DNA from 4 places in the Exiguobacterium sp. UBA3968 genome. Region 2 is predicted to be linked to each of the others. Evidence: riboswitches for the same ligand, from Rfam matches in the RefSeq annotation. Region 2 holds a riboswitch; each other region holds the start of a gene.
What was found. A riboswitch is a leader RNA that binds a small molecule or an ion and turns the genes downstream of it on or off. The one in region 2 is predicted to bind thiamine pyrophosphate.
Positions count from the first base shown of each region.

Region 1: it holds a riboswitch for thiamine pyrophosphate, as region 2 does, so the genes downstream of both, B3S86_RS04905 (3-oxoacyl-ACP reductase) here and B3S86_RS04255 (thiamine phosphate synthase) in region 2, are expected to answer to the same signal.
Region 3: it holds a riboswitch for thiamine pyrophosphate, as region 2 does, so the genes downstream of both, thiT (energy-coupled thiamine transporter ThiT) here and B3S86_RS04255 (thiamine phosphate synthase) in region 2, are expected to answer to the same signal.
Region 4: it holds a riboswitch for thiamine pyrophosphate, as region 2 does, so the genes downstream of both, B3S86_RS06285 (ECF transporter S component) here and B3S86_RS04255 (thiamine phosphate synthase) in region 2, are expected to answer to the same signal.

Region 1 covers NZ_DGCW01000005.1:624,843-633,081, forward strand. The annotation lists gene B3S86_RS04880 (hypothetical protein) at 1-627, shown strand, start outside; gene B3S86_RS04885 (CDP-glycerol glycerophosphotransferase family protein) at 673-2,616, opposite strand; gene B3S86_RS04890 (glycosyltransferase) at 2,997-4,493, shown strand; gene galU (UTP--glucose-1-phosphate uridylyltransferase GalU) at 4,528-5,394, shown strand; gene B3S86_RS04900 (hypothetical protein) at 5,627-5,764, shown strand; TPP riboswitch at 6,205-6,305, shown strand; gene B3S86_RS04905 (3-oxoacyl-ACP reductase) at 6,440-7,192, shown strand; gene B3S86_RS04910 (LLM class flavin-dependent oxidoreductase) at 7,247-8,239, shown strand, end outside.
Region 2 covers NZ_DGCW01000005.1:507,398-515,636, forward strand. The annotation lists gene B3S86_RS04215 (ABC transporter ATP-binding protein) at 1-133, shown strand, start outside; gene B3S86_RS04220 (hypothetical protein) at 130-945, shown strand; gene B3S86_RS04225 (hypothetical protein) at 956-2,023, shown strand; gene B3S86_RS04230 (hypothetical protein) at 2,102-2,395, shown strand; gene B3S86_RS04235 (DoxX family protein) at 2,424-2,912, opposite strand; gene B3S86_RS04240 (MFS transporter) at 3,039-4,223, opposite strand; gene B3S86_RS04245 (OsmC family protein) at 4,414-4,839, shown strand; gene nagZ (beta-N-acetylhexosaminidase) at 4,836-6,056, shown strand; TPP riboswitch at 6,113-6,215, shown strand; gene B3S86_RS04255 (thiamine phosphate synthase) at 6,301-6,891, shown strand; gene B3S86_RS04260 (FAD-dependent oxidoreductase) at 6,888-7,832, shown strand; gene thiS (sulfur carrier protein ThiS) at 7,829-8,029, shown strand; gene B3S86_RS04270 (thiazole synthase) at 8,032-8,239, shown strand, end outside.
Region 3 covers NZ_DGCW01000005.1:1,267,505-1,275,743, reverse strand. The annotation lists gene rsmB (16S rRNA (cytosine(967)-C(5))-methyltransferase RsmB) at 1-47, shown strand, start outside; gene B3S86_RS08455 (Stp1/IreP family PP2C-type Ser/Thr phosphatase) at 66-800, shown strand; gene pknB (Stk1 family PASTA domain-containing Ser/Thr kinase) at 803-2,737, shown strand; gene rsgA (ribosome small subunit-dependent GTPase A) at 2,763-3,668, shown strand; gene rpe (ribulose-phosphate 3-epimerase) at 3,671-4,327, shown strand; TPP riboswitch at 4,350-4,459, shown strand; gene thiT (energy-coupled thiamine transporter ThiT) at 4,520-5,080, shown strand; gene B3S86_RS08430 (thiamine diphosphokinase) at 5,082-5,684, shown strand; gene B3S86_RS08425 (amino acid permease) at 5,739-7,142, opposite strand; gene rpmB (50S ribosomal protein L28) at 7,283-7,471, opposite strand; gene B3S86_RS08415 (Asp23/Gls24 family envelope stress response protein) at 7,755-8,117, shown strand; gene B3S86_RS08410 (DAK2 domain-containing protein) at 8,143-8,239, shown strand, end outside.
Region 4 covers NZ_DGCW01000005.1:877,117-885,355, reverse strand. The annotation lists gene B3S86_RS06310 (hypothetical protein) at 1-1,252, opposite strand, end outside; gene B3S86_RS06305 (alpha/beta fold hydrolase) at 1,407-2,225, shown strand; gene B3S86_RS06300 (NAD(P)/FAD-dependent oxidoreductase) at 2,297-3,328, opposite strand; gene B3S86_RS06295 (energy-coupling factor transporter transmembrane component T family protein) at 3,384-4,106, opposite strand; gene B3S86_RS06290 (ABC transporter ATP-binding protein) at 4,078-5,607, opposite strand; gene B3S86_RS06285 (ECF transporter S component) at 5,604-6,176, opposite strand; TPP riboswitch at 6,277-6,376, opposite strand; gene B3S86_RS06280 (50S ribosomal protein L25/general stress protein Ctc) at 6,472-7,143, opposite strand; gene B3S86_RS06275 (GNAT family N-acetyltransferase) at 7,435-8,239, opposite strand, start outside.

The DNA.
Region 1 (8,239 bases), 120 kb from region 2:
TGGAAAAGGACGACCTATCCCCTCATCGAGGGACAAGATGAAAAACAGATCTACTGGATAGAAAAAGGAGAATCGGTTCAGATCGGACAGACCTACGAAACGATTCGGTTAGAAAAGACATCACATCAATCTATCCTGGTACGGGAGCAAAAATTGGTGTCAGAAAAAATCGGCAATCGAACGATCCGCCTGACGATTGATGCAGAAGACTATACGCCACTCGAATTCGTCGAGTACCAAGATGGCGTCCAAACCGTGCATGCGTTGTATCGAGCGGATGCAGTCGTAATTACGCGAGGCAATGAGCAGTCTGTCCTACCGATTCATACCGAAAGTGTTGATCTGTTTTCAATCGAATTGTTGTTGCGAGCATTACCACTAACCGTTGATTCGACGTTTTCGTTTAGTGGCTTTAGTGCCGTTTCCGGACGTGAGGTGCCGATTCAGGTGCGACCCTTGCGGCACGATCGATTGACGACTGAATTAGGCGAACACGTAGAGACGCTTTGCGCTCACGTTACGTTTGGTGAGCGTATTCAGTATTACTGGATTGATCCAGTTAAGCGGGAGTTGTTAAAACAGTCCTCACAAATCGCAGACGGAGTCTCGTTGGAATTTCGTCGATGAAAAAGGAGCAACGAAACGGTCTGCCATCTCGTTTCTCCTTATTTGTTACAGCTGAAAATGATGTTGCATCGCTTCGAAAATCCGCTTACTCGCCTTTGTATCGTCAAACGCATAGATGTGACTGAGATTGCGCTTAAAGCGTTTCGGCATCTTCGATTCGCGTAGTGATTCCATCAAGGCGTCTCTTGTTTCAATGACGTCTCCCGGTAACAAATCCGTTGATTCGCCGGCGTTATCTTCGCCGACTAAGACAGGTGGACGGTAGTAGATGACCTTTTTATGCATCAAGGAGAAATCGAGACCGACACTCGAATAGTCGGTGATCAACACATGATGATTTTCAAGTAGCTCCTTGACTGTGAACGCATCCTGACTGATGACATCGATGAAGTCCGAGTGGAACAAGTGGCTGAATTTTTGGAAGTTGCGATGAAGGTAGAACGAGACTTCGTATTTGTTGTCCATCACTAAGCTTTTCAACCGTTCGTCCGTGATTAACGCTTGAAACTCCTGATAATAGTCGCTTTCGATGAACTGTTCGTCTGGGTACGTATCGAGTTTCGGTCGCCACGTTGGCATGATCAACAGCTTTTTTCGGTTCTTATATCGCTTGAGCCAACGTGATCGTTCAGTGATTAATTGATCGAATCGGGCGAGACCTGTCACGATGATTTCGTCAGGATGAAAACCGTAATCGCGAGCGATGAGCTGTTTCTCCCGCTCCGAGGAGACGACGAATAAATCAGTAAATGGATGTGGCGATTTTTTACCGTAAATATGACTGACATCTTTTGACCCGATGACGCCGTGTTGTAGGAACAGCTTTTGTTTCGTTTGAATCAGTGCTTCCGTATGATAGGTAGCAAACGGTAAGGCATAACTCGATGAATGCGTATGACATAAAACGTCCGCAGCCTGAACGACCTCGATATTCTCCGGAGATTTATAGAACACGATATGGTTCTCATATCCGGCAAGATTTTTGAGGTCCGGACTCGACCTACTGATGATGTAGTAGATGTTGAACTGTTTCCGGTGCTGGTCAACAAGGTACTTGAAGAAGATCATCCCATTATCTTGTGCTTTATCCGGGTATTCATAACAGACGATCGTCTTCTTAGTGGGATCCAGTCCAAGTAACGGTCGGGGTTCTGCATAATATTCGACAGTCTCGACTGGCACCGGGATTAGACGCATTGCAAGGCGTTCCGACACGGTCGAATAGGGACGAACCAACACATCGTATTGCTCATTTAACGGCAACCAGTGCTCGTCATGCAAGAGTTCTGGATGATTTTTAAAGTGACGAATCCGGGGGGTGAATCCAGATATCGGCATCTCACGAATCGAAAAGCCAAATAAAAGATCGTAGATGTTCGCGTTAAAGGCATCGTATGTATACCGGTCACCGAGCAACTGCTCAACGAGTTCTTTATCGATCACGGCTTCGACTTCGGTTCTGAAGCGACAGGCGTCGACTGGTGTGACGGTGAAGCGTTCAATCGGTAGAGCGATTTTTTGTTCCTGATGTCTGAATTTAACGAAGCAACTCGGTTGCGCGACTTCGACATATTTCGAGTGAAACGAAAACTTCAATAGAAGCACGTCGTCTTGACGCGTCATGCCCTCAAACTGGACATCTCGGTCGTAAAAATTCATGATGGACGGTTTTTTGTTATAGATCAGACTGAGCTCATCGTCCTGGTCGATGAAGATGAAATAGGAATGTTTCCCTTGTTTGATGTAACTGTTCGGTGCGATGTCCAGTGGCTTGGAAAGATGTTTGAATGAGACTGGTGTTCCAAGTTCATCGACGAATTTAATGGGATGATTCTTTTTTCGGAAGATACTGAGTAACGCATCGACCGATAGCGAAAAACCTGTTTCTGTTTGTTGTACAGGTATATGTTGTTCGTTAATAGCTAAATATAGGGTTTGTTGCGGGAGATTCTCGATCAAAAACGTATGGTCACGACAGGTGATTTTCATTGATGCATGGCTTCCTTTCTCACTCTGAATCATATGGTATCTCTGTTACATCCTTCACCATACAATATCTTCCGATTTCTGCAAAGATGTAGTTTGAATGAAAATCAGTGAAGCGTCGTTTATCTCCTTAAACTTGTTGGGTAGAATCGACAGCTCGTTCAGCTTTACGAACTACTAGTTGCAGAACCATGACAATGATTGGATATTATGCAAAAATAATTGACTTTGTTCGTAAAAAAGGGGATAAATAGAAATTGTATTGGTTTTAACTGTCTGAACAAGACACGTTTAGAAAATAGCAGATTCGGTAAGATATATAGGTTGACCTCACACAAAAAAAAGAGAGATCGATCTTAAAGGGTAGAGGAGAGTAATTACAGATGCTGTATACTGTTACATCGACATTACCACCGAAACACGGTGGTAGAACGAAATCACTGTTGAGTCGGATTGCACTCATGGAAAAAGAATTGAGTGTTGGTTCGACGATCGTCACGACGAACTACAATGCCAACTACATGGAAGTGTACGAACAGTTCCGAGCTGAAGAAAAAGTCGGTCCAATGGTCCAATTCGAAAACATTTATGATTGGTTATCCGATTATAAATTATTGAGCATTCCGACAACCCGTTTTCGGAACAAGCCGATCGTCAAAGAATCGGCGCGTGAAATCGAAGGGTTGAAAAGCGTTGAGAAAAAAGGCAGTGATGCCGTTCGCTATTATGATGAAGAGGGTGAATACGTCCTCTATCGTAAATTCTATCCGGAGACGCAAGTCGTCGAATTCGAAGATTTCATGACGAAAGCATCGCCTAAAAAGGTCGAGCGCTGGGAATACAACGTCTACGGTCAATTGCACCGCAAGACGATCTACTCACCCGTCCATCACGGGAAAATGATGGAGGAGTTGTATGATTCAGAAGGTGCTGTCTATTGTAAGAAGTTCTACAATGAAATGGCACGTCCAAAACTCGTCTTGATTCAATTATATCGAAACGGCAGAATGTACAAAGCGTTCAAAAAAGAGAAGGATTTGTTTGAGTACTACTTCAACCGTTTATTTAAAGATGGCGATGTTTTGTTCGTCGATGCTCGTTTGCTCGATCGCTCGATTCTCAACATCAAAGCAGCCGTCAAACGGGTCATGGTCATCCATAACTCGCATCTAGACGGATCAAACGTCAAAGGATCGTACGCGACGATGTTCTCAGAGTCCGATAAAGTGACACGTTTCATCAGTCTGACGAATCATCAAAAAGAAGACATCTTAGAACGGTATAATATCCCGGAAGAGAAAATCTCAATCATTCCGCACTTCATCGTTCCAGAACAAGCGCAACGACGTGACCAGGTCAAAGATCAATTCTGTTTCATTGGTCGATTCGGTCTGCAAAAACAGATGGATCATTTAATCAAGAGTTATGCACTTTTCAAACAGTCAGGTCACACGACGAAACTCGTCCTTTACGGCATGGATGAACAAGGGCAACTCGCGATGATGGAACGCTTGATCGAGGAGCTCGGTTTACAGGACGATATCGAAATCCACGGTTTTACGTCGAATCCGGCAGAAGTTTTCCGTGAATCGAAAGCCTCGTTGTTAACGAGTGAATTTGAAGGATTCGGGTTGACGGTCATGGAAAGTATCAATGTCGGCTGTCCGGTCATCTCCTATGATGTGAAATACGGACCACGTGAAATCATCGCCCATGGCGAAAACGGATATCTCGTTCCAGCCAATGACATGGAAGCCTTCGCACAAGCGATGGTACAACTCGTCGAACAACCACTTGAGCGGGTCGAGACGAAGCCATCCCTGTACCTTGAGACGGCTGTAAAGAATTATGGACGATTACTAGAAGAATTGAACAACTAAATCTACTACTTGAACGATGAAGAGGATGAACGATATGAAAAAGATCACAAAAGCCATTATTCCAGCAGCAGGACTCGGAACACGTTTCTTGCCTGCGACAAAAGCAATGCCAAAAGAAATGTTACCGATACTTGATAAACCAACGATTCAGTATATCGTCGAAGAAGCCGCAAAAGCCGGCATCGAAGATATCATCATCGTCACGGGTAAACATAAACGAGCCATCGAAGATCATTTCGATAACCAAAAAGAACTCGAAATTACGCTCGAAAATTCCGGTAAAACTGAATTGCTCGAGAAAGTTCAATTCTCAACGAACCTTGCGAACATCTTCTATGTCCGCCAAAAAGAGCAAAAAGGTCTCGGACATGCCATTTTGACAGCGAAACAATTCATCGGGAATGAACCGTTTGCAGTCTTACTCGGGGACGATATCGTCGAGTCAGACAATCCGGCAATCAAACAATTGATGGACGTTTACGAACAGACGGAAAAATCGGTCATCGGTGTACAAGAAGTCCGTCCCGAAGATACGCATCGTTATGGCATCATTGATCCGGTCTCACAAGACGGACGACTGTATGATGTAAAACAATTCGTCGAAAAACCGGCACACGGGACAGCACCATCAAATCTTGCGATCATGGGACGTTATGTGCTGACACCGGATATCTTTGATTACCTTGCGAATCAAGGAGAAGGGGCAGGCGGCGAAATTCAATTGACGGATGCGATTGAACGCTTGAATGCGGATAGCCAAGTCTTTGCGTATGATTTCGAAGGCAACCGCTATGACGTCGGGGAGAAACTCGGCTTCGTCAAGACGACGATTGAGTATGCCTTGAAAGATGCAGAGATGCGTGACGAGCTGAAAGCTTTTATCAAGACACTAGACATTTAACATGATGGACCACTCTGACATGATTCAGAGTGGTTTTTTTGTAATTCATGAAACCAATCCGTCTAGTCAAAACGTAGAAAAAAAGAGAAGAGAGGTGCTACATATGTTAACGTGGCTCGGTGTGAAGGCTGATAAAAAAGCAGAATGACAATTTTTCACAGGTGTCGAAAAGAAAACAATCTTCCTGATCTTGCTTCTATCGCTTGTGATCTTGAAGGGTGTGAAGTGGGGAATGACAGCAATTATCCCAACGGCATTTTTCAGTGATCCGATCGTTTCCGTGTTACCAGGCGTGCTTGGCGTCCTAACAGCAGTCGTTTTCGTGCTTTTGGTAGAGCGCTCCCTACAGGATAAGTCGAGTGAAAAGTAAGAGATACACGAAGGACCACCTGAAGTTAGTCGATTCAGACTGAAGACAAAGTTCAATTTTTCTCAAATAGAGTGCGTATACTTTAAGACGAAAAAAATTAAATATAAACTGAAGAGAGAAGACGACATACTTACTATTTAATGGCCCCCATAAGATGATTACGCAAGATAAGCTTTATACATTGCAAATATTAATGATTCGGACTACTAGATCACGTAATTGATCAGAAATATCGAATCGCTCGTATATTAAGACATCATTAAAGAAAGAAAAAATGATAATTAGTATTGCCTAGTATAAGATATGACCGTAACAAAGTAATCCGAATCAGATAATAATCCTATTTTTACGCTCGATCTTTAAAGAAATACTATTAACGAAATCGCTTTCATCATCATTGACAGGTGTTCACAAGACTACTAAAGTAAAGGTAACTTAAATAGAATCACTAGGGGTGTTATTAAACTGAGATGAGTAGCTACTCAAACCCTTTGAACCTGAACTAGGTCGTACTAGCGTAGGAAAGTGTAAACTCTGATGAACAAGCGGAGACGATGATGTCGCTCTTTGCTATGTGTTTATTTAGACGTGCGCAACTTTCCTTTTGGAGAGTTGCGTTTTTTGTTTACTACTTCGCTATTTAAGTTGCAAAAATGGATGAGGGAGTGGACAAGAATGAGCAGAACAGTATTAGTGACAGGAAGTAGCCGAGGACTTGGGGCGACGATTGCAAGGGTCTTAGTGAACAATGGATTTAAAGTGGTGATTAATTACTATAAAAGCAAAGAGGCGGCAGAAAAGCTTGTGAGCGAACTAGGAGCAGAGAATGCACTTGCCTTGTATGCCGATGTTACGAAGCGGGAAGATGTTGAGAGCATGATGCAATCCGCAACAGCACATTACGGTCAAATCGATGTTGTCGTCAATAATGCATTAGTAGATTTTAAATTTGATCCGGTTGCTCAAAAATCGTTCATCGATTTAGAGTGGGAAGATTATCAAAAGCAAATGGATGGAACGCTAAAAGCTGCTTTTCACACCATCCAAAGTGTTTTACCACAATTTATGGAACGAAAGAGCGGTAGTATCATCAGCATTGGAACAAACCTCTATCAAAACCCCGTCGTTCCTTATCATGAATACACAACAGCAAAAGCAGGTCTGATTGGTTTCACACGTAACCTGGCCGCAGAACTAGGTCAATACGGTATAAACGTGAATGTCGTCTCCGGTGGGTTATTGAAAGTCACAGATGCGAGTGCTGTGACAACCCCTGAAGTATTTAATCTTATTGCCCAATCGACCCCGTTGAAAAAAGTGACGAGCCCAGAAGAAGTGGCTCAACTGGTTGCCTTTTTGGCATCAGAAGCAGCATCTGGGATTACCGGTCAAAACGTAACAGTCGATGGTGGGTTAACGATGAATTAAAGCGGGCGTTTTAAAAATTCTCAGCTTGTAAGAGAAGGGATTCGTGAACAGAAGATGACGAACAGAAATCAGTTAAATATCGGCGTTTTGTTATATGGATGTGGTCATCATCAAGCCGCATGGTTAATGCCTGATTCTGCAATTGAAGAAATCGGAGAGAGCCGCTATTATCAGCGTTTGTCTCAAATAGCGGAAGCTGGATGTTTAGATGCAGTATTTTTTGCGGATAATCAATCTTTTCCGGCTACCAATGCGACGGATTTACCTGCCTTTTGGTTGGATCCATTAATTAATCTAACGGCTATTTCTCAAGTGACGGATCATATAGGATTAGTCTCTACGATATCGAGCACGTTCTCCAATCCGTATACAGTAGCAAGGCAACTTCTAAGCCTTGATCACGTAACGAAGGGGAGGGTAGGCTGGAACTTAGTGACCTCGATGACAGATTGGGAAGCACTAAACCACGGAATGTATGCACTTCCACCGAGGGAAGAGCGGTATAAAAAGGCGGACGAATTCGCTACATTGATGGAGAAGCTATTTTTATCATGGGATCAAGCGGCTTTTCTTGCGAATCGATCAGATAACCAATTGATTGATCCTGAACGTATACAAGTTATCGATCATTCTGAAGCCTATTTCAGCGTAAAAGGTCCTTTGTCTACGCCGCGTAGTCCCCAAGGAAAGCCAGTAGCGATGCAAGCGGGGGCTTCTGAAGAAGGGATTGCCCTTGCAGCCAAACATGCGGATGCCGTATATTCTGTGTCATGGAATTTTAGACAAGCCCATGCTTTTCGTGAAAAACTCCATAAGAAAATTACACAAACTGAATCACCAGATCGAAAGATTAAGATATACCCAGGCTTAGTAACGTATGTTGGTAAAACAAGAGAAGAGGCACTAGCCAAAAAAGCCGAACTAGATGAAAAATTACCGGTTGAAAATGCGTTGAAACAATTGAGTTTCTTTCTGCAACAGGACTGCTCCACATGGGATCTCGAAGCAAAGATTCCGGCCTTACCATCGATCGAGGAATTTACCGGA
Region 2 (8,239 bases):
AATCGAGCATTTGATCGACCGGGTCGTCTTCTTACAGGACGGTCGAATCATCGATGAACATGAGACGGAAGAGATGCGAGAACTGTACGGGAAATCGGTTCAGGACCGGATGCGGGAGGTCTATCAGCGATGAAACAATACATACAATTGACGAACGAAGAGATTAAGCGGAGTTTTAAGCTTTATATGATCGTCGTGCTTGCAATGGTAGCAATTGAGTTAGTATCAATCGTTGCCCAAGTCATGTATCACGCACGGAAAGTCGAGAATTTCATGGAACTTAATCGAGTATCTGTCACAGAAGCACTGAAACAAATTGATACACTTGGATACTCTGAGGCGTCCTCTTTCTTTAGTTATGTGACTCTGATCGGAATGGCGATTGTTGTCATCTATGCGATTCAAATTTGGTATCGAGATTGGTTAGGAGAAACAAAGTATATTTATCGATTACTAATGCTTCCAGGAAATCGCGCAAGCATTTTCTTCTCGAAATTGACGACAGTCTTTTTAATCATCGTGAGTTTTATTGGTATCCAATGGTGTGTAATGCAATTAGGATTTTATTTGTTTGATTGGTTGATTCAACCGGAATACCAAAACCAAAGTGGCTTAAGTCCAGTCCGAAACGTGATGAACGATTTTTATACGATGAATCTGATCGACTTAGGGATCATTCTCGCCATTTCACTATTCATTGTCAGTTTTATTTTTTTGTTGGTTTTAATCGAACGTTCATTTCGTAAAGGAAAAGCCATTATCAGAATTGGACTTGAAATTTTTGTTCCTGTTGCTTTAACCATTGGTATATTAGCATTTTTAGATGAAACACGTTACTTACTAGAGAAAGAGACGATGTTTCTTCTGATCGGATTAAGTCTGTGTTACTTCGTGTACATGATCTGGAAAAGTCTTCGGTTACTGCAACGAAAAATTACGGTGTAAGGAGTATACTATGCGAACCTATAAATACGTGTTATGTCTTGGAGTCATTTGTATTTTGACACTTGGAGTGTATGTCGTGTACTCTTCTTCAACAGATGAGCCTACATTTACGGTCCAAACGTTACAGGGAACTTCAAATGATCCGTTGGTAAAACAACTTCAATTCGAATTCAATGATCCTGAAAGTTATAAAACAGATTACGAAGTTACGTTAAGAGGAGAAGTTGAAAAAAAGCGAACGAATTATTTGTCTGAGTTCGCTAGAGATTACTCCGACGTGACGGATGCCCCGCGTAGTTTCCGGCATTTCATGAACCAAATCGAATTATCACGTTATGAGCAAGACAAAGAAGTATTTGGATTACACGTCAATAAAAACGGATCATGGGAGCTACAGTCATGGAAACGTGGAACGGAAAAGGTGCAGACCTATTCTTTACCGAAACCGGCAAAGACTAAAGGCATCCACTATAGTCCGTTTCAACGAACGAAACAAAAGTTATATGTTCAACGTATTGGCGATGTTGTACAAAAACCAGGTACAAATCATATCTATGCTATTGATTTAAAGAAAAAAACAGTCCGATTAATGGATTTACCGCTTCAACTAACAGAAGATGATGAGGTACTCGCCATCTATCAGAATCGTGTCCTATACCGAAAGATGACTAATGCTGCTAAGACTAGAGTTTATCTGAGAGACAACACAACATCGACACGATTAAAGTTCCTTGAAGTTGAAGACATGTGGGAGACACGCGTGATAGACGAAGGTGCGGTCGTAGGGATGACAGAGAACATGACTGAAACGAAAGTGAAATGGTCGACATACGACTTACGAACGAAGCAATTCACGCAGCATCGTTATGATTTACCTAAACGAGATGCCAATGAAGTGCAACGGTATACGTCGACAATCCTTGAGAACAACCTAGTTTATTCCTTTATCGAAACAAAGAAAAATGGCGTATCGGTAATCGTGCTAGATCCTCAGACAGAAGAGGTACGATATGAAGGAACGATTAAATACAATACACCTAAGAGTGACCTTCAGCTCAACGAGATGACTATCAACTGAATCACGAAAAAATAGTAAAATTTTTGAAACTTTTAGTTTTCTTCCAACGTATAAAGACTATACAAGGGGGGAACTCACATGCAATTCTTGATTTTTGTCATCTTCGCAGGTGCTCTGTATTGGTTCTACTACAGCTTCTTACTGGGGTATCGTAAGAAAAACATCACGCTGACGTTCGACGATCGGTTTTATTCACTCGACGAACATGTCGCAGCAATCGAACAAAAGCTTGCAATGGATGGACGTTCAGCGCGTTATCTCGGTGACCGTCGCTTTGAAGTCGATGGCAAACCTTATCTGTTCCTCGAGCGGACAGTCCCAGTCGGCGGGGTTCCGACACAGCAGACGATTCTCGAGCAACAAAAAAAATAACTCTCCCGCGTTTGGGAGAGTTTTTTCGTTAGACCGGAATCCGGTCGAGGGGATGTGGTTGTTGCGACGAACGATACCAGCGCATCATCCAGTGATCAATACCGATTTGATACGCAAAGCGTCCTGCAGCAAGTAAGACGATTGAGGCTGCTAAGAACAACGGGTTTAACGCAATCGTTCCAGCAAGTAAGTAATTGAGATTCATGATGCTCCCGACGACCAGTGCAGGAACAGTCAACAGACTGAGAATCAACAAGATCCCGACGACGAGTTCCGCGAACGGAATCAAGACGTTGATCAGCCCGACGTTTGGTAAGGCGAGTTGCTCGATCCACGTCGTGTACCACGAACTGACGAGTGCGTCTTCGCCTATTGCTTTCGTTAGCGCCCCTTCAAGAAACGGTTTTGCATCAAAGCCATTGATGTACTTGCCGATCCCGGCGATGAACCACTGAATTCCGAGCCAGAGCCGGATGATCGTCAATAAACTGATGCCGATGATGTGTAATGCTTTCACTTTCAAACACTCCTCTACTACAACATAGTCCCCATCATACTGAAAAATCATCAGTAAGATGGGGACTATCATCATAACGTCATCGAACCGTCATCGACCTGTTACAAAAAAGGATAAGGTAGCCGTTCATGACCGCTGATCGAGACGATGACTGATTGCAGTTAATAAAGCAGCGACAAGCGCAACAAGCCCACCGACCAGTGCCGTGTTCATCATCGGGCCGTTCGCATAAACGATGCCACCGAGTGCCGAACCGAAGGCAATCCCGACATTACTCGCAACCGGCATCAAGGAAGCGGCGAGTCCTTTTGCTTCCGGATTGAACTTTTCGGCGAGGTCAATCAAGTAGATTTGTGTCGAAGTCGTCAATAAAATCGACATCAATGACATCAAGGCGATGTTAAACAGACCAAGTGAAAGGGATACTGTCGTGAAATATAATGCAGCAAGGACGATTGCTTGCACGACGAAGACGAACCGTAAGCGACCCATCGGATTTTTACTTGCAATCTTGCCGGCAAGGATGTTACTGAAGATCGAGACGACACCGTAAGCGAGCAGGATCGGACTAATCCATGTCTTCGCGATGCCGAGTTCCGTTTGCAGGATCGGCACGAGGTACGTGTAGACGACGTAAGTTGCTCCGAAGCCGAACGACGGAATGAAGAAGGCAATCAGGATCCGTGGATTAGCGAGCAATCCAAGCTGCTCCTTGATTGAACCGGAGCCCGTCGATTGCTGGACGGGAACGATCTTCCACACAGCGAGGAACGCAATCATTCCCATGACTGTCGTCAGCCAAAACGTGGCTGCGAAGCCAGCGTGTTGACCGATGAACGTACCGATCGGAACACCGAGGACGTTCGCGAGTGTAAAACCACCAAAAATGAACGAAACGGCGACACCGCGCTTCGCGACAGGTACGCCATCGCTTGCGACGACCATTGCGAGCGAGATCAAGACACCGGTCAGGATGGCAGTCAGGATGCGGGTTGCGAGCAATACTTCGTAACTTGGAGCAAAACTACTGGCAAGGTTCAGTAAGACCCAAGCGAGTAACAGACGTAGGATCAGGCGACGCCGTTCCAGGTGACCGGTCAGCGACATTACAATCGGTGTACCAATCGCAAAGGAGATGGCAAATGCCGAGACGAGCGTACCGGCTGTTGCGATCGTGATATTAAGAGCTGAGGAGATTTCAGCGAGGATCCCGACGATGACGAATTCGCTTGTTCCGAGAACGAACGTCAGGAGCGACAACGTGGCGATCAACAGCCAATCGCGTCGACTTAAACGAGTAGTAGGTGACATGGATGATTCCTCAATTCTAGCGCTTGCGCGCGAAACTATGAGTAACAGGATAGCATGAAACGATTTCGTCGGGTATCGCAAAGCGAGATTTCGGGAAAAGAACCATTATTCGAAATAGCGTGTGAATTTCCAGGCTTGCTGTTTTTTGCGTATACTACAGAAGAGGACTACTGACAAAGGAGTGGAAACGATGCAAGCGACAGTGACATGGAACAAACAGATGGGGTTTAGTGGACAGACGGAATCAGGGCATCATCTTGCGATGGATGCAGCACCGGAGAACGGTGGCGAAAATCAAGCACCACGACCGACTGAACTGCTGCTACATGCCGTTGCCGGCTGTACTGGAATCGACATCGTCTCGATTTTAGAGAAGATGCGCTTGACGATTACTCATTTCGAAATGGATATCGAAGGGGAACGGGCAGAGGATCATCCGCGGCGCTTTACGTCGATCTCGATTCATTACCGGCTTGAAGGTGATCTCCCGGAAGATAAGGTCCGTCGCGCCATCTCGTTATCAAAAGATAAATATTGTTCGGTTTCGCAATCCTTGAACGCTGAGATTTCCGTCTATTATTCCATCAATGGTGTCCGGAGCGAGGATTCTTTGTGAAGAAAGTAGCACTGATCGGTTGCCTGTTGCTTGCAGGGTGTGCGCAGGAGACGACGGAACCAACGAAACCATCACAACCAGCAACGAAGCAACCGACGGAGGCGAAGAAATCAAAGCCTGAGCCGACAAAGGAAGAACAACAACAAGCACGATTAAAGCAGCAACTTGAAGCGATGTCGACGTCAGAAAAGATCGATCAACTGCTCTATATCGGAGTTGCCGGAACGGAACTTTCAGCAGCTGACCGGAAATTGTTGCAGACGCATGCGATCGGTGGGGTCTTACTGCTTGGTGGGAATATTACGTCAGAAGATCAACTCTTGACGTTCACGCGTGCCATTCAAGAAACGAACCAAAAACCGTATGCCTTCGTCGGGGTTGATGAAGAGGGCGGACGGGTCAGCCGGGTACCGGATCAACGATTACGTCTCCCGACGAGTCAACGGATGGCGCAAGGTGCAGATGCTGCAAAAATGGAAGATGTCGGACGTACGCTCGGTCACCTGTCACGATTTTATGGGTTCAACATGGACTTCGCACCGGTCCTTGACGTCAATAGCAATCCGAACAATCCAATCATCGGCGACCGTGCGTTAAGTGCTGATCCGAAGACCGTCGCGACTCTCGGTACGGCCCTGATGCATGGGATGCAAGAGACGGGAACGATTCCGGTCGTCAAACATTTTCCCGGTCACGGCAATACGAGTGTCGATTCCCATGTCGGTTTGCCGAAAGTGACAGCATCAAAGGAAGAACTGAAGCGAACGGAACTGTTACCGTTCCAAGAAGCGATTCAAGAGGGCGCCGAGATGGTGATGGTCGCCCATATTCTCTATCCCGCGTATGACGATCAAAATCCATCTTCGCTCTCGAAGCCGATCTTGACTGACCTCTTGCGTCAACAACTCGGATTCAAGGGTGTCATCATCACGGATGACCTTGTCATGGGGGCGATCACGAAACGATATGGTCTCGCGGAAGCGGCACGCCAGGCACTTGTCAATGGAGCAGATATGGCGATGTTTTCGGAAGCAGGTGCCTATCCGAAGGTCCACACCGAAGTGATGCAAGCCGTTAAAGAAAAAACGTTGTCGTCAGAGATGCTCGATGCTAAAGTGATGCGGATCTTAACGCTGAAGCAGACCTATGCCGACAGCCAGAAGCAACAGCGACCGACGAAATCGGAGCTTATTCAGCAAGTGGAAGCGCTCAACTAGGACTAGCGAAGCAAAGCGACTCATGCTAGACTAATGGGGCAAGCCAATTAAACACGAAAAGACACTAGGGGAGTCTCGCAGCAGACTGAGACGGAAGTATCCGGACCCTTTGAACCTGATCTAGTTCGTACTAGCGGAGGGAAGTGGCTCGAAACCTTAGATATCCTTAGCGCTTCAGCGCATTTTCGGACCACTCCCTTCAACATCGGGAGTGGTCCTTTTTCGTATCGAAAGGAAGAACATGATGCGTCTACATCTGATTTCGACGGGATCCATCAATCCACGCGATGGAGTGGAAACCTTTCAATCGCTTCAACCATATACGGATCAGCTTCATCTTCGAGAACCAAATTTGTCGGCAACAGAATTGTTAGATCTGATTGACGCGCTCCTTGCAAAAGGGTATTCGTCTGATCAATTAACCGTTCACGACCGGGTCGACGTCGCCCATGTCGCTGGCATCGGTGTGCAATTGACGCGACGTTCCTTACGTGTCCGCGATGTTCGGCGACACTTTCCGAATCTCATCATCGGGAAATCCGTCCACTCTCTGGCAGAAGCACTTGCAGCGGAAGCGGAAGGAGCCGACCGACTGCTGTACGGTCATATTTATCCGACAGCGTCGAAACCAAACGTGCCACCGCGAGGGATCGATGCCTTGAAGCAAGTTGTCACTTTCACGACGAAACCAGTCATCGCAATCGGCGGGATCACTCCTGATCGCATTCCTGAGATTGCAGCGACCGGTGCAAGCGGAGTCGCCGTCTTATCCGGTATTCTCGGTCAAGCGGACCCGCATGCTGCCATTCAGCGTTATCAGGGGGTACGGGTATGACGGATCACATCATCATTGGTGGTGGAGTCATCGGTTTGACGCTTGCTTACAGTCTCGCTTGTCAGAACGAATCCGTTCTTGTCCTTGATCGCGGAACATGCGGACAAGGGACGAGTCGGGCGGCTGCCGGGATGCTTGCGACGGACATCGAGCTGAGAGAAGAATTGCATACGCTTGCCGCGCGAAGTCGCCGTCTGTATCCGTTACTTGCGCGACGCCTCACGCGCGAGACCGGGATCGATTGTGGCTACCGGGAACAACCATTTTTATTGAAACAAAATGGGCAAGAATACTTATTTCCATCGGTCGGTCAAATCGATCCGCGACGATTAACGACTGCATTGATGCATGTCTTACGAAATCGTGGGGTACCAATCGAAGAACAGGTGGACGTCACGCGAATCGAGGAGAGTAATGATTTCATTAGGGTTGAGTCGAACACGGGAACGTGGACGGGACGAACGGTGACGGTTGCTGCCGGACGCGGGTCCCAAGCCTTGCTCGATACAGCTGGCATTTCGATTGCGACATATGGGGTCAAAGGGGAGTGTCTCGCAGTCCGTCTCGCGGGTCAGCCGTTACGCTCGATCCTGTTTGATGACGCCGTCTACCTCGTACCGAAAGCGGACGGACGGATATTGATCGGTGCGACCGAACTACCGCACGACGAGACTATCGGTGTTAGTGTCGCAGGAGTCACGTCACTGCTTCAAGCAGCAGAGCGTCTCTATCCACCGATCCGTGATGCTGTCATCGAAGAAGTCTGGTCAGGCGTACGACCACAAACAGAGTCCGGCTTGCCATATATCGGAGTCGCTGATTCATCCCGGCGGATCTTTATAGGGACGGGGCATCATCGGCATGGCATATTACTCGCACCGGCGACAGCGGAAGTCTTGGCAAACACATTACGGTTGACTCTAAAGGAGGAAGTTCGATGAACATTACGATTAACGGCAACGACCACACCATTGAACAGATTGAGACGATTGAGGACATGCTCACGCAACTTGGCTTAGGGGAAAAACTCGTCATCGTCGAACAGAACCGACAGATCATCGACCGCGGAGCTTACGATCAAACGGTCGTTCGGAACAATGACATATTCGAAATCGTTCATTTCGTAGGAGGAGGATAAACATGCTACAAATTGGAGAAAAGACATTCGAATCACGGTTATTACTCGGAACGGGGAAATATACGGATGCTACGGTACAGCAGGAGGCCATCGATGCGTCCGCTTCACAAATCTTGACGTTCGCTGTCCGGCGGCTCGATCTCTTCGACAAACAACAATCGAATTTCTTGGAGTCGCTTGATTTAACGAAGTACGATTTACTACCGAACA
Region 3 (8,239 bases), 760 kb from region 2:
GAACGGATGGCTTCTACATTGCCGCGTTTAAGAAACGAGAAGATTGATACGAACGGAGGACTGTCATGGAGTTAGCTCACCTTTCGACCACTGGGAAAGTCAGGACTAAAAATGAGGATACGGTATTACTCATCGGGAACGCTGAACGTGGTCTTGCTGTCGTTGCGGATGGTATGGGAGGTCACGCTGCTGGCGATATCGCAAGTGCGATCGTTCGCGAGGTATTTGAAGCATCCTTTTCCCTCATGCCAAATCGCCCGATGGAATTGTCCGAATGGATAGAACAACGTGTAGCCGAAGCGAATGCCCGGATTCTTCAGTTTTCAAAAGAAGAACAACTTGCGATCGTCGGAACGACCATTGCCTGTGTGTGCTGGGTCGAGGATTTGCTCGTCATCGGTCATGTTGGAGACAGTAGGGTCTATGCTCTTGAAGGTACGGCGTTAAAACAATTGACGGATGATCATTCTTACGTCAACATGTTACGACAAATGGGAGAGCTTTCGGACGAGGAAGTCGAAAATCATCCACGTAAAAATGTCATCACACGATCGGTCGGCTCGAACGAAACGGTCGAAGTCGACATTCAAGTAAGAGATGCTCCAGACTATGACCTCGTCCTTGTGTGTAGCGACGGGTTGACCGATGAAGTGCCAGATGATGTCATTGAACAAATCATCTTACGGGATGATCCGCTTGATGAGATCGTCGGACAATTGGTGAAAGAAGCGAATGCTCGAGGAGGCGCGGATAATATTACGATTGCCGCCATCCGGTTCAAAGAAAGAAAGAGGGTCTGAATATGCGATACGGAGATCGATTAAATGACCGCTACCGCATAGAACGGCTAGTTGGAAGTGGCGGGATGGCGAATGTCTATCAAGCCTATGATGAGATTTTAAAGCGTCATGTTGCCATTAAGATTTTACGGACTGAATTTTCGCATGACGAACAGTTCATTCGTCGATTCGAACGTGAAGCGCATGCTGCTACCAGCTTGAATCATCCAAACATCGTTGCCGTCTATGATGTAGGCGAAGAAGATGCCATCTATTACATCGTCATGGAGTATATCGATGGTATGACATTAAAGACATTTTGTGAAAATCAAGCATTACCTGTGCCGCAGGCCGTCGATATCATCGCTCAAATTTGTGATGCGATCGATCATGCCCATGCACACCGAATCATCCATCGCGATATCAAACCGCAAAACATGTTGATTCGAGAGGATGGTACCGTCAAAGTAACGGATTTCGGAATCGCTGTGGCGATGTCGAATGCGACTCTGACGCATACGATGTCGGTCCTTGGGTCTGTCCATTACTTCTCGCCAGAACAAGCAAAAGGTAAATTTGCCGATGAGAAGTCGGATATCTATTCGCTTGGTGCTGTCTTATACGAACTTGTGACAGGACAAGTCCCGTTCGAGGGTGATTCACCGGTCGCTATCGCGCTGAAGCATCTGCAAGATACACCGCGTCGTCCATCCGTCTTGAATCCGAAAGTGCCACAAGCGCTTGAGAACTGTATCATGCAGGCGCTCGCAAAAGCACCGCATGACCGTCAGCAGTCCGTCGCAGCCTTTAAGGCAGATATGGTGACGGCGTTGTCTGACGAACGAGCAAGTGAAGGCATCCGAGGTGCAGAAGAGGATGAGATGGAAAAGACGATGGTCTTATCACCTGTACAAGTGCCAGAAGAATCAAAAGCGGAACCGGACACACCTGTCGTCACGACCGTTCAACCGAAACCGTCAGAAAAGAAAAAGAAAAAACGCTGGTGGGTCATCCTATTATTACTTGTATTACTCGGTGGAGCGGCTACGACGTTTGCGATGTGGCCGGATCCTACCGTTACGGTACCGTCCGTCGTCAAAACGGATGGAGATGAAGCGGAAACGAAGCTTGAGAAACTTGGATTCGTCGTTGAGACGACAGAACGAAACAGTGATACGGTCGATGAGGGAGACGTCATCAGTCAGACACCGCGTGAAAACGCGCAGGTGAAAAAGGGCTCGACAGTCAACTTGGTCGTCTCTACCGGAAGTGCTCCGGTCGAAGTACCGGATGTGACAGATGACGCTGAAAAAGAGGCGATTGAGACGCTAAAAGAGGCTGGATTCGCTAAAGTCGAGGTCGAACGTGAAAAGTCGGATGAAATCGAGCGAGGTAATGTGATCCGGCAATCGATCTCGGCTGGTACGGAGGTCATCGCGAAAGAACAAACGATTACGATCACCGTCTCGGAAGGAACATCTTCTTTCGAGTTGAAGGATTTGACGAACTTATCGAGTGACGAAGCAAAAGCCTACCTGGACGAAAAAGGGCTCGATGGAACGTTCGAGCAAGAATTTTCTAGCGACGTGAAACTCGATCAAGTTATCCGTCAATTCCCACAAGCAGGGACTCAAGTCGAACCGAACGACTCCGTGACGGTCTTCATCTCAAAAGGTGAGGAAGAAAAAACGTTGACAGCGACGTTCCCTGAAAAGGTCGTCTATGACGCGGTCAGCGAGAACGAGGACGAGGAACCACCGAAACAAGTCATCCGGATTGAGACGGAAGATGCGAAAGGGAAGCGGACCGTCATCGAGGAATCGATTGATCAAGATGAGACATTCGACGTGCCGGTGACGATTGATCCGGGAGAAGAAGGCAAGATTACGATTTATAAAGACGATACGGTGTATCGTTCAAAAACCATCACGTACAATCAAGCAAAAGACGCACAGTGAATGTGATGAAAAAGGAGTGCATAGGATGACGGAACAACGCATCGAAGAGAATCGAGAAGGAACGATCATACGCCTGCAGGGTGGCTTTTATGATGTCATGACACCAGAAGGAGAGGTCCGTTCACGGGCAAGAGGGAATTTCCGAAAACGCGGCATCAGTCCAGTCGTTGGAGACGAAGTCGTTCTTCATATCGAAAGTGAGACCGGGTATATTCTCGAAGTGAAGGAGCGGGACAACTTTTTAGTACGCCCGCCTGTCGCGAATATCGATCAAGCGTTGCTTGTCGTCTCGGCTGCAGAACCTGATTTTTCAGCGCACTTGCTCGATCGTTTCCTCGTCTTGATCGAAGCGAAGGAAATCCAACCCGTCATCCTGTTAACGAAGATGGACTTGCTTGATGATGTCAAAGGTCCTGCAGTTAGAGAGGCAATTGCCGCTTACCGGAAGATTGGTTATACGGTCATCGAGACATCAAGTGAGACATTGACAGGTGTTGAACAAGTCCGTCCGTTACTGGCCGGGAAAACGAGCGTTCTTGCCGGACAATCCGGTGTTGGGAAAAGTTCATTGCTCAATGCACTGGAGCCCTCTCTTGATTTAGAAACAAGTGCCATCTCGAAATCACTCGGACGCGGACGTCATACGACGCGCCACGTCACATTGATGCCGCTTGCCGAAGGATTGATTGCCGATACGCCAGGTTTCTCGAACCTCGATTTTCCGTATGATATGGAAATCGAGGATGTACGGTGGAGCTTCCCTGAATTCGTGGCTGTACAAGATGATTGCAAATACCGAGGTTGCTTGCATTTGAATGAACCCGGTTGTGCCGTCAAGGAAGCCGTCGAAGCCCAAGAAATCATGTCCTCTCGTTATGAGAACTATGGTATGTTTATAGACGAAATCAAGAATCGAGCCCGGAGGTATTGAAGATGATTAAAATTGCACCATCTATCTTATCAGCAGATTTTGCGAATCTCGAACGCGATGTTAAAGCAGTCGAAGCAGCAGGCGCGGACTATATCCATTTTGATGTCATGGACGGTCAGTTCGTACCGAACATCTCATTTGGATTACCTGTGCTTAGCAGCTTACGTCAAAAGACGGATATGATTCTCGATGTCCATTTGATGATCGACCAGCCAGAACGTTTCGTCGAGGATTTCGTCAAAGCAGGGGCGGACATCGTGACGTTCCACGTCGAAGCGACGAATCATGTCCATCGTGTCTTGCAACAAATCAAAGCAGCGGGCGCAAAGGCAGGAGTCGTCTTGAATCCCCATACGCCATTATCAACGATTGAACACGTCCTTGAGGATGTCGATATGGTCTTATTGATGACGGTCAATCCGGGCTTCGGTGGACAAGCCTTCATCGAGCGTGTCATGCCAAAACTCGCATCACTTGCGCAAATGAAAGCAGATCGCGGTCTGACATTTGAAATCGAGATTGACGGTGGCGTCAATCCGGAAACGGCAAAGCTTTGCATCGATAACGGTGCGAACGTTCTCGTCGCAGGATCAGCAATCTACAATGCACCAGATTATGCGGAAGCGATTACTAGCATTCGTCAAGGGGCTGCCGTATAATAAGAACGAGAAAACGAAATATGATGACCGCAAGGGGTGTCGCTTGAAAAGCGGCTGAGAGGAGTCTTTTAGACTTTAACCCTTCGAACCTGTTCCGTTCAAACGGACGTAGGGATGTGGCGCACGCAGGCAGTACGGCGTTCGTCGTACTGCCTTTTTGCGTCCTCTCGTACAATAAAGGAGGAAAATAGCATGAAACGGTTACAAATGATGATGGAAATTGCCATCTTCGCCAGTCTCGGAGTCGTCTTTGATTTACTGATTCCATTCAAAATGCCACAAGGTGGCTCGATCAGCTTAGCGATGTTACCGATCTTCGTCATGGCATTTCGCCACGGGGTCGTCGGAGGGGTCGTCACGGGAGCGCTTGTCGGTACGATTCAATTGATGTTCGCTCCACAAGTCTTGACGATCGTTCAACCGATGCTTGACTATACGATTGCGTATGGTGTCGTCGGATTAAGTGGTCTGTTCGCGCGTCAAGTCAGACTAGCCGCACGCAATGGACAAAAGAAAAGCTTGATGGCGTTCGTTCTCCTGGCGACGTTATTAGGCGCAGGACTCCGTTATATCTGTCATGTCATCAGTGGAATCGTCTTTTTTGCCGAGTATGCCGAAGGTCCAGTCGTACCGTATTCATTGATTTATAACGCGACATACATGGTACCGTCTTACGTTCTTTGTGGTGTCGTTGCGGGTCTTTTATTTACGACTGCGCCACGCTTACTCCGTTATTCGGCACGAGGCGTCTGAGATGCGGGCGATTCTCGTCTGTGCCGGTCCGCGAGAAGAAGCGCCGGATTTACGGACGTTTTGTCAGCCAGGTGATTTTATCGTCGGTGTCGACGGTGGTGTTCAGACGATTGAAGCGTTTGGGCTGACATGCGACCTGACGATTGGTGATTTTGATTCGCTTGGTTATGTACCAGAAGGGGCAATCGTTCATCCGGCCGAGAAAGATGAAACGGATCTCGAACTGGCACTTCGTACAGTCTCAGAGGAGAAACAGTTTGAGGATACCTTCATTATCGGGGCGACAGGTGGGCGGCTCGACATGACCGTCCAAAATGTATATCTATTGAAGCGATACCCAGAGGCACGACTCGTGACGAAACGAGAAGAGGTACGATACTTGGCTGAGGGAACGTATGCAGTCGAAGCAGGGAGCTATCATTATCTTTCGTTCATTCCACTCGTACCATCGACTTTAAGCTTATCCGGAGTCAAATATCCACTTGATGCACATCCAGTACCGGTCGGAGGTTCCTTGACCGTCAGTAATGAATGGTGTGCGTCAGAAGCGAAGGTAGAGCTCCATCAAGGAGAACTATTGATGATGCGGACGCTTAAGGAATAGCACAATCATAGGAAAGAGGCCGTGGATGACTCCGCGGCCTCTTTTTAGATGAAATTATTCTTCGAGTTGAGAAGGGGCGACACGGATGTCGCTTTGAGCGGATAGATGTTTTCCTTTGACGAAGAGATGATAACTTCCCCACATGACAAGGAAGAAAGGAACACCGATGTATAGAGCGATTCGTTGATCCGCTTGAAACGCAAGACTGACGAGGACGACGACGTTAAGTGTCAACGAAATCAGTGGTAACACCGGATAGAGTGGTGTCTTGAATTTCAGTTCGGATAGATCGTGTCCGTTTCGGACGAACTGACGACGAAATGCAAGCTGCGAAGCAGAGATTGAAATCCAGCCGACTTGAGCCCCGAGTCCGGCTAAGGACAAGAGCCAAATGAAGACGGTATCTTCTGCGAAAAATGCGGTCAGAAGCGATAACATCGCGAACATCATCGTAAAGAGCAACGCCCGCATCGGCACACCACGTGCATTGACGTAAGATAATTTCTTTGAAATCATCCCTTCTTGCGCCATTGCCCATAACATCCGAGTCGCCGCATATAATCCGGAGTTTCCGACGGACAACAGTGCCGTCAAGACGACGATGTTCATCAAATCAGCAGCGTACGGAATACCGATCGCATCAAAGACCATGATGAACGGACTGCTGACTCCGCCAGCTGTTTCATACGGAATTAATGCACCAACGATCGTAATCGATAAGACGAAGAAGATGAACGTCCGCCAGACTGTATTGCGGATCGCTTTTGGAATCGATTTTTCGGGCGTGTCGGACTCCCCAGCCGCAACACCAATCAATTCCGTTCCTTGGAAGGCGAAGTTGACGGCAATCATCGTCGTCAAGACACCGAGAATCCCGTTTGGAAACCAACCGCTTGCCGTAAAGTTCGCAAATAACGATGTTGGGCGATCTGCTTCCATCGGTAACCAGCCGAACCAAGCAGCGCCACCTAGAATGATGAAGAACAGGATCGCGAGGACCTTCAAACTCGAGAACCAGAATTCAGCTTCACCGAATGCTTTGGCGGAGACGGCATTCAGACCGAACAGTAAGACCGTAAAGACGGTACACCAGACGACAACGGGTACGTTCGGAAACCAGCGGTCCATCAAACTGCCGGCAGCTGTAATTTCGAGTGCCACCGTCACGGCCCAGCCGAGCCAATAAATCCAACCGACGGCAAAGCCGATTCCTGGTCCGATGAAGCGGGTCGTATAGGTCTGAAATGACCCCGAGACCGGCAGATAGACCGCTAATTCTCCTAGACATAACATCGTCAGATACATGATGGTCCCACCCACGATGTAACTGAGGACCGCCCCGAGAGGTCCTGCTTGTGAAATCGTTAACCCTGACCCTAAAAATAAGCCTGTTCCGATGATTCCGCCGAGTGAAATCATGAACAGGTGTCGACTCGTCATCTCTCGTTTGAGTTGCATGATGACTTCCCCCAATTCTGACAAAATAAAGTACGTTCCTATTGTAAGCGTTTTCAATAAAAGCGACAATTAGTTTATGAGAAAAATAAATGAGGGCATAAAAAAACCGGAAGGGAAGATTCCCATCCGGTGGTTGCGCCTTATACGCGTTCGACTTTACCTGATTTAAGAGCTCGAGCTGAAACCCAAACCTTTTTCGGCTTACCGTCGACGAGGATACGTACTTTTTGTACGTTGACTCCCCAAGTACGTTTTGTTTTGTTCAATGCGTGTGAACGGTTGTTACCCGACTTTGGCGATTTCCCAGTAACGTAGCATTTACGTGCCATGCGTTCCGCCTCCTTTTATGTTGTTTTGCGTTCGTCCTAATAGACACTTTGCTATCTTAGCATGGTGTCAGGGCGGTTGCAACATAAAAAAAGTAGCTGACAAGAAAAAAACTTGACAGACAACCTCGAAATTTAAAATAATGGATGAGGATGATGGTAAAAGTTCATTTGACCGCTACTATTTTTCACTTATTCATTGTATAGTCAGTACGGCGACTTTTCAATAGTAGGTCCTTATAGTAGAATTATGAGAAGAATACAATATTCAAAGGGGGCTACTCAGGTGGCGATCGAGATGAAAACGACCTATGGAAAGATTGATGTAGATAATGATGTCGTCGCGCAACTTGCGGGCGGCGCAGCAATGGAATGTTTTGGTGTCGTTGGTATGGCATCCCAGTCTCAAATCAAGGATGGTCTTGCTGAACTCTTAAAACGTGAGAACTTTGCACGCGGTGTCATTGTTCGACAGGCTTCAGAGCAGGTCCATATCGATATGCATATCATCGTAAGCTATGGAACGAAAATCTCAGAGGTGGCGAACAACGTACAGAGTCGCGTGAAATACACGCTCAGTCAGGCACTAGGTCTTGACGTGACATCTGTGAACATCTTTGTCCAAGGAGTCCGCTTGACGAATGTCTAAAGCGGGAATAGAGGAGGAAACTTTAGTGAGTGTAGATCGTTTAACAGGAGCGCAGTTAGTCAAGATGATTCAAAATGGTGCGGCGAATCTCTATCAAAATGCAGATTTCGTCGATTCATTGA
Region 4 (8,239 bases), 370 kb from region 2:
CACTAAGTGCTTCACTTGTCGTACCTGACAGCTTCGCACCTTTCTTTGATCCCGGTTTGACCACATAGATTTCAAGCTTTTTAGCTCGTTTGCGTTCGAATAGTTCGAACGTTTGACTTTTTCCTTTGCGGATCAAGGTCAATTTTTTCTGTTTCAGCTTTGTTCCTTGTGGCTCCATCACATCGGTCTCTTTTAATTCTTGAGCCATTTTTTTTGCTAGTTTATCCGGAATGGCCGAGATGAATTTAAAATCGTTATCGACGAGCTGCTTTGGTGAGTCGTGAATGTAACCGACATATGTGGTTGGTGATGCATCAAGAAAGCCATATTTGTAATTCGCAGGTTTTTTGTAGGTCTGATTGAGACGCATATATAGCGATGTTTCTTGAACGATTTTGCCTCCTTCTTTCTTCCAAACAGTCGCAAAAGGAACCGTCTGTCCCACTGAAAGCGTATCAGGAAGTTGTTTTCGCTTGATTTGATACGATTGCCCCATTACATGGTCTTGAATGACGGATGGAATTCCGATACGATCACCACTGGTCATGAGTTCGATCGATGTGTGCTGCAAACCACTATTCGGAATGACACGAAAAGCTAAATTCAATTCGGAACCGGCTCGGGACTCGGTCGTCTCAAAGAGTGTTTGTTCTTTATCCTTATTTTTGTCTTTCATGAAGAGAACGAATTGTCCTTCCGATGGTAAGGACAATTGATACGATGGGAAAAGGTAACGACCAAGTCCTTTCGTGTCTTTACTTTCTTCATTTTCTTGTTTTTGTTGATCCATCACTTCTTTTGGGACAGGTTTAAAGCGAACGTCTGTCGATTTATCTTTAAGCGGTTGGTTCGACCAATCGACGAATGGGTAATCACTGCGCTTGATTTGGTGGATCGCATAATCCGCGTGGCGAATCGGCTGACACGCCAGATAGTCCTTTTTTTCGTCTGACAGGAAACGGACGTGTTGGAACTCGCGCCCTTGGACACTCGGAGGCAGGAAGTATAAATCAAATCCTTCGTGTTGCACATATCGATCAGGTAAGTGCTTCATGTCTGGTTTTTGCTGACAAGCCTTCAACAAAGCCGCCGTTTGTTTTTTCGGGAGATCCGGTATCTCTTGACCATCAAAGGTAGTCGAGATACCGCCCCAGTAATTAGCATCATATGTAAGATCTAAGTATTGTTCTTTTCCGCATCCGGCAAGAAGAACTGCTCCTGCGAGAATACCAGTATGTATATAGCGTCTCATGAAAAACCTCCTCTATACGATTGTCTGTATTTTACCATATTTTCTATAATAGACAGAATTTTCTATAACGTTTCAACATCAAGATGTTTGACATCCCTCGACTCGGGAATAATAGATGCATGCATGGTCAATCTATTACTATGGGGGTTTTATGATGGGTACATTCATTCAAGCAGTTGATGGCACGAAGATTTACGTTGAGGATGTCGGATCGGGTCAACCGGTCGTCTTTTTACACGGCTGGCCAGCAAACAACAACATGTTCGAGTATCAAAAGAATCTGCTCGTCGAAGAAGGGTACCGTTACGTTGGAATCGATTATCGTGGTTATGGCAAATCAGATGCGCCGGCAACGGGATATGACTATAAGACGATGGCGTCCGACGTTAACGAAGTCATCGAACAGCTGAAATTAACGAATGTCACGTTGCTCGGCTTCTCGATGGGAGGAGGAATCGCCTTGTCCTATCTCTTGCAATACGGGGACTCAAAAGTCAGTAAACTTGTTCTCGCTGGAGCTGCGGCACCTGTCTTTACACAACGCGACGGCTATCCATACGGAATGACGAAAGAAGAAGTCGATGCTTTGATTGCCGATACGAAACAGGATCGTCCGTCGATGCTCAAAGGATTCGGTGAAATCTTCTTTGCGAAGGAACATCCAGAACCGCTGCAACAATGGTTCCATGGTCTTAGCATCGCCGCTTCATCCCACGGAACGATTCAGTCAGCAATCGCCTTGCGTGACGAAGACTTACGTGGAAAACTCGAAAACATCAAAGTCGATACGTTAATCATCCACGGTAAAAAAGACCAAGTCTGTCCGTTCGAGTTTGCGGAAGAGATGCAAAAAGAAATCCCACATGCACGACTCGAAGTCTTCGAAGAGAGTGGTCACGGGATGTTGCTTGACGAACAAGAGAAGTTCAACGAGACATTACTGACGTACGTTAAAGGAAATCAAACCGTCTAATTTAACAAGCCATGGACACTCGTCCATGGCTTGTTTTTGTGTACAGAAAAAGCGTGCGCCGGCGCACGCTTTTAAGAGCGATACTTCCGCATGAACCGTTGATCGATCCAGCGCTTCAGGTACCAACCGAACGGGTGAGTCGAATAATGACGACCATATAGGGAAACGGCATGACGCGGTCCCATCGATAAAATCGTCAAATAATTCGTTTGCGGACGATAAGTTTGCAGTGCTTCTTCCTGGAGGTATCGTAAAAGGTTCGTAAGCAAAATTGGCGCTTGTCGGACAGCTGTGACACCATTCTTCGGAATGTCGGGGTAGGCGACGAGGGTCGCCGCGTCACCCGCAGCAAACAAACTTGGATGATCGAGCGCTTGTAACTGTTCATTGACGAGTAAAAATCCGTCTTCCGTGAAGAGATTGCTGTCTGCAAACAATGCCGGAGCTTTGGCACCCGTCAAGCGGACGATTGCATCTGACTCGATTGGTGGGTGTTGCGTAAAGCGGAGTGGTAGTTCGTCATCTATAGGACGTTCCCGGATCCAGTACACTTCGAGTTCTTTTAACCGTCTCGTAATGGCTTCCGCTGCTGGATGACGAGAAAGGATATCTGGATCCGTGATCAATGTGATCGGTACACCCGCCGCTTTCAAGGACGCCGCCATCTCGACGGCAGCTGCTCCGCTCCCAATCACGACCGGACGCTTTGCTTGTTGCAGTCGCTTTAATGTATCCGGTAACCGGTAGTTCGGTTTAATCGATAATCGCGTCGTATCTTCCGACCAGTCGAATGAACCGATATTCGTTGAGACGACGTCATAGGTGTAACGTCTGCCGGATGCACCGAAGACGACCTTTTCAACAGGGTCGACTTTGATGACGGTCTCCTTGATGAATGGTTTATCATAGGCACGACATAAGGCGGCGACGTCAATACGCATCTCATCCATGTCGTATGTTCCGTCAGCAAGTCCAGAGTACATGCCCGAGTAATATTGGTACGTCGAGGCGTTCAGGACCAGCCACTCGACGTCTTCTGTTGGTCCGTGTGTAATGCAATGCAGGTGAGCGTGACCTGCACCAATCAAGAGGATACGTTTCATGTCGTTCTCCTTCAATCTGTCTTGCTAGAGTGTACCCGGATACGGGTGGCGGTAATCATAGCCAAAAGACAAGACTGATGAATAGGAGGATGATCACGAGATAAATAATATCCTGACGCTGAACGACCGGTACCTCGTAATACGTTCGCTCTGCTGAAAAGTGACGGGCTTCGAGAGCAATCGCCATCCGTTCTGCCCGCTGGATCGATCGTGAGAAGAGCGGTAAGCCAATTGAAAGAAATCCATCACCAGGAAAGCGACTGTGCACATTGCGAATCATCCGGACTTGCCGCAAAACGCGGACTTCTTCGACCAGTTGCGGCAGAAAGCGAATCCCGGCAAGGAATCCGTAAGCAAAGCGGGGTGATAACTTCGCCTGATGGATCAAGCTCATTACGAAACGGGTCGCGTCGGTCGTCGTGACGAAAGCGAGGCTCAAGCAGACGAACGTGGCCATCCGCAAGGCAAGTAACCAGCCGTGCGCGACGCTTTCCGACGTGACATGAAACCAACCAAACGACCAAAGAGTATTCGTTCCTTTGCCGAAAGCCGCCATCATCCAGAACGTCAATAAGAATAATAGACTATACGGCGCAAGTCGCTTCAAGAAATCAAAAGGACCCCATCCGGAGAGGAGTAGCATTGCGATAGCAAAACTCAGAAATACTAACGTTTTGACCCAGTCATTCGTTGCAATCAAGGCAAACATGATCAAAAACAATCCGCCTCCCTTAATGACGGGATTGAGTTTAGCGAACGGGGACAAGTTCGTTTGCATCACGTTTCACCTCCTGGAATTGGTACGAAAGTGGACGTTGTAGCTGACAGCGCTCGAGTAATGGAACGTCAGCGAATAACTCGCTTGGGCGACCGTCAAAAGCAATCCGTCCTTGCTCCATGACGAGGACACGATCCGCATACCGGGCGACGAGCTCCATATCATGCGTCGCCATGACGAGTGTCGTACCGTTCTGTTGTTCCATCTGTAACTGTTCCATTAAGCGTCGTGTCGTCAATCCATCTTGTCCGAAGGTCGGTTCATCGAGCAACAATAAGTCTTTCGTTTGTCCGAGCATCGTTGCGACGCTGAGCCGTCGTTGTTGCCCCGTACTAAGAGCAAGTGGTGACTGCTGTTTGACAGATGTCAGTTCCAGCCGTTCGAGCAACGCCGCGCGCTTAACGTTCGTCGCTGCCCGGTGGCTCCAGTCGATTTCCGCTTCGACCGTCAGCTTAAGAAACTGCAGATCCGGTTGTTGAAAGACATAGCCAACGTGCTCATAAAAGCGACGCCGGGAGTAACGATGAACCGGACGTCCCTGGAGCTGATACGTTCCACGATTGGGAAGCAACCGCCCGAGTGTCGCAAGCAATGTACTTTTCCCGGATCCATTTGCCCCAAGCAGCATCACCCATTCTCCTGTCTGCAGGGAAAATGTCGCATCGGTCAGCGGATATGGTGCTTTCGTCGATAATGCAGCGACGTGTAACAAAGAGCGACCAGCTGTAGCGTCGGGGGAAGGCACATGAAGTCGCGCCGCTTGCGGTCCATCTATGGGTAATGTCTCTAACGTATACGGATACAAAGAGGGAACGGCAATACCTTTCGTTTGAAGCTCTTTGTAATCCTGGGGGAACAGATCCCGTGGATCTGCTGTCGCAGTAATCGATCCGTCCTCAAGCAAGACGACCTGGTCGACGTACGACAAACAGACATCGAGTTGGTGTTCGATCAAGACGATCGTTAAATCGTGTTCTTTTTGAATCCGAAAAATCAACGCCATCAGCTCATGTTGTCCGATTGGATCAATCTGAGCCGTTGGTTCATCGAGTAATAAGATCGTCGGCTCAAGTGCTAGGACCGCTGCGAGCGCGAGACGCTGTTTCATTCCACCGGATAGACTCGCGATCGGTGTCGAGAAGGGGAGGGGGAGACCGACGAGTGCGAGTAAGCGTTCAATTCGTTCATCCATCTCCACGCGCGGAATCGAGCGATTTTCTAAACTAAAAGCGATTTCGCGTCCGATCGTCTCCATGCAGAACTGTTCTTCTGGATTTTGAAACAAGATTCCGACCGAACCGGACCGGGTAACGGTACCAGTCTGTTCGACTTCAATCGTTTCCGGTGTCAGTCCGGCAAGGGCATGAAGTAATGTCGTCTTGCCACTCCCACTTCGTCCGAGCAGAAGGGTCGTCCCTTGCTCAATCGTCAGCGATACATGATTGAGCACCGATTTCATCTGACCGGGATAGCGGATGCTGAGGTCGTCGACAGTAATCATGCGATTTCTCGTTTCGTACGTCCTGCCGCAAACCCGTTCAAGACACCAGTCGCAACAAGGCGACGGACGAGAATGGCTGCAAGCAAGCCACCGAGTAATGCGCCGCTGATCAATTGTAAGCCAGTTGTCGCAAGCAACGTCGTCGTTGTGTAGTAACCGAATCCGTTCGCGATTAGACTATAAACGATGCTACCAATCGCGGCTCCGACACCCGATAACATCAAGGTCCATGTGTCATAACGACGGTAACGCGTCATCGCGAAGACGAGTTCCGCACCAAGTCCTTGGCAGACTCCGATCAGAAGAGCGGATAAACCAAAATGACTTCCCGTGAACAGTTCGACGGCTGCCGCGACGACTTCCGCAATTAAAGCGGCACCTGGCTTTTGAATGATTGCTGCGACGAGCGGACTCGCAATGATCCAAATGCCAAACATCCAGTTGGCACCGACAGGACCGAAGATCGCTGAGATCGGCAACCAGAGTGTTGACCAACCAAGATAGATGACGCCGCAAGCGACGGCGAGCATCATCATGACCATGATTTCTTTCATTTTCCAGTGTTGCATTAGATACGTCCTCCTTTGAATGGGGGAGACGCCAAAAAAGACCGCCCTCCGTAAAAAAGAGAGCGGTCCTCAGAAAAACTGCGCGCAGCAGGAGTCATTGGATGTGATCGCTCCACTTTCCTACGCTAGTATGAACTAGATCAGGTTCGAAGGGTCCGAAGTGAATCGTCTCAGCCAATTGGGCTCCCCTAGTGGATATGGTAATAGGTGATACGCTGTTCACTTTAGGCAATCCAGCGTCTGTTGTCAAGACACAAAAAAACGATACGCCGCAAAGGGCGTATCGTTAAACGACTTATTTATTGTCTTCGTTCTCTTCAGCTGTTTCTTCTGAAGACGCTTCTGTTGCTTCCGCTTCGTTGTCTTCGCCAGCTTCTGCTTGTGCCTCTGCTTCCTCGATTTCTTCAAGATCCTGCTCGAGTGTCGATTCGACGACAGCTGCGACTTGAATATCGCCTTCTGTAACGATGCGGAAATCTTTTTGTTCTGGAAGATCGGCTACAGAAATCGAATCGCCGATTTCGAGGTTCGTGACGTCGACTTCGACGTTCTCTGGTAATTTATCTGGTGTAGCGGCGACTGTTACTTTAAAGAGTGTTTGTGATAGGAAGCCACCAACTTTTGCACCGGCTGCTTCGCCAACGAGTACAACGTCTGCTTCGACTTCTGTTTCTTCATCCATTTTCACGGCGATGAATTCAACGTGATCGACTGTTGGTGTGAAGACATCCATATCACGGCAATTGATCAAGACGTTAATATTTTTGCCGTCGAGTTTGAGTGAAATCAAGACGTTTTCACCGTTTTCTCGGACGATTTTAAGCAATTCTTTTTCTTCAAATGCGATTGGTGTACTTTCCACTTTGTAACCATACACGACGCCAAGAGCTTTTCCTTCATGACGCAATTGTTTACGGAGTGAGCGTGGACGTACCTCGCGTTTTTCGGCTGTTAAATTAACTGACATGTTCATTTCCCCCTTGAATTTGGTATAGCCCTCAAAAGGTAATGAATGTAGGAGCAGGACGAATCCTGAACAATATGAATCATGCTAAGACAATCGGTTTCAGACTCTCATGAATCTGACGCTTTCGTGACTTTGCATTTCTCTCCCAGGTCATTACGCTGATATTGAGAAACATGTGTGAGTAAGTCACCGGTTTGATGCGGTGCTAATGAGTTTATACCCCTATGTTTTAAATCCATAAACCTCTTTTTTTATCTTTTTGAAGTCGAAAGACCTCCAAACCGCTTGAAATCAGGGGTTGAGAGGTCTTTCGTTTTTTTCATTCTTTATGATGATTCGTTGATTTTCACGAACTAAAACACGAACGAGGCGTTCAATTTGCCGCATCGTCGTCTGTCCCATCGTCGAAATTTGCAGCCACTGATTGTAAACGAGATAGTCGCTTTCGTACTGGACGTGATACCCCTGAATGCGCAGAGCGTCGCCTAAATCAGTTGCGGACGGATGAACGATCGTCAGTATTCCCGGCGCTTGTGCTTCTTGTTGTGCGAGGAGTTGGAATCCAGTTGCGCGGACGGCTTGTTCGAGATAGGTCATCTTGATTGCTGCTTGATTAAGATCGAGGGCATCAAGCGCTGCCTGACAGGCAAGCAACAGGTTCGACGAGCCGGAAAAGGCAACCCCTTCCGCATAGAGTCCTAAATCCAGATAACGGGGAATACAGAGAGAAGGTAGGACGCGATCTGCGTGACCAATGAACGCAAGACCCGGTAAACCACCAATCGCTTTCCCGGAAACAGTCGTGACGAAAGTGCAGCCATCGTATGAGAAATGTCCGGTTCCAACAGCGCTGATCGCATCGACGACGAGTGCGGTTCGTTGATCTAACAGCACTTTTACTGCATCAAGATCATAGAGAACACCCGTTGACGTCTCACAATGCGTCAACCAGATCCAGTTGTATGCCGTTTGCCTCAATTGATGAGCGAGTTGCTTCAAGTCGATCGGGTGACCGGGGGGAAGCGTATGGACATCAAAGGACTTGCCGGCACGTGCCGCGTGATCAATCAAGCGTTGACCGAACTCGCCGCCGTTC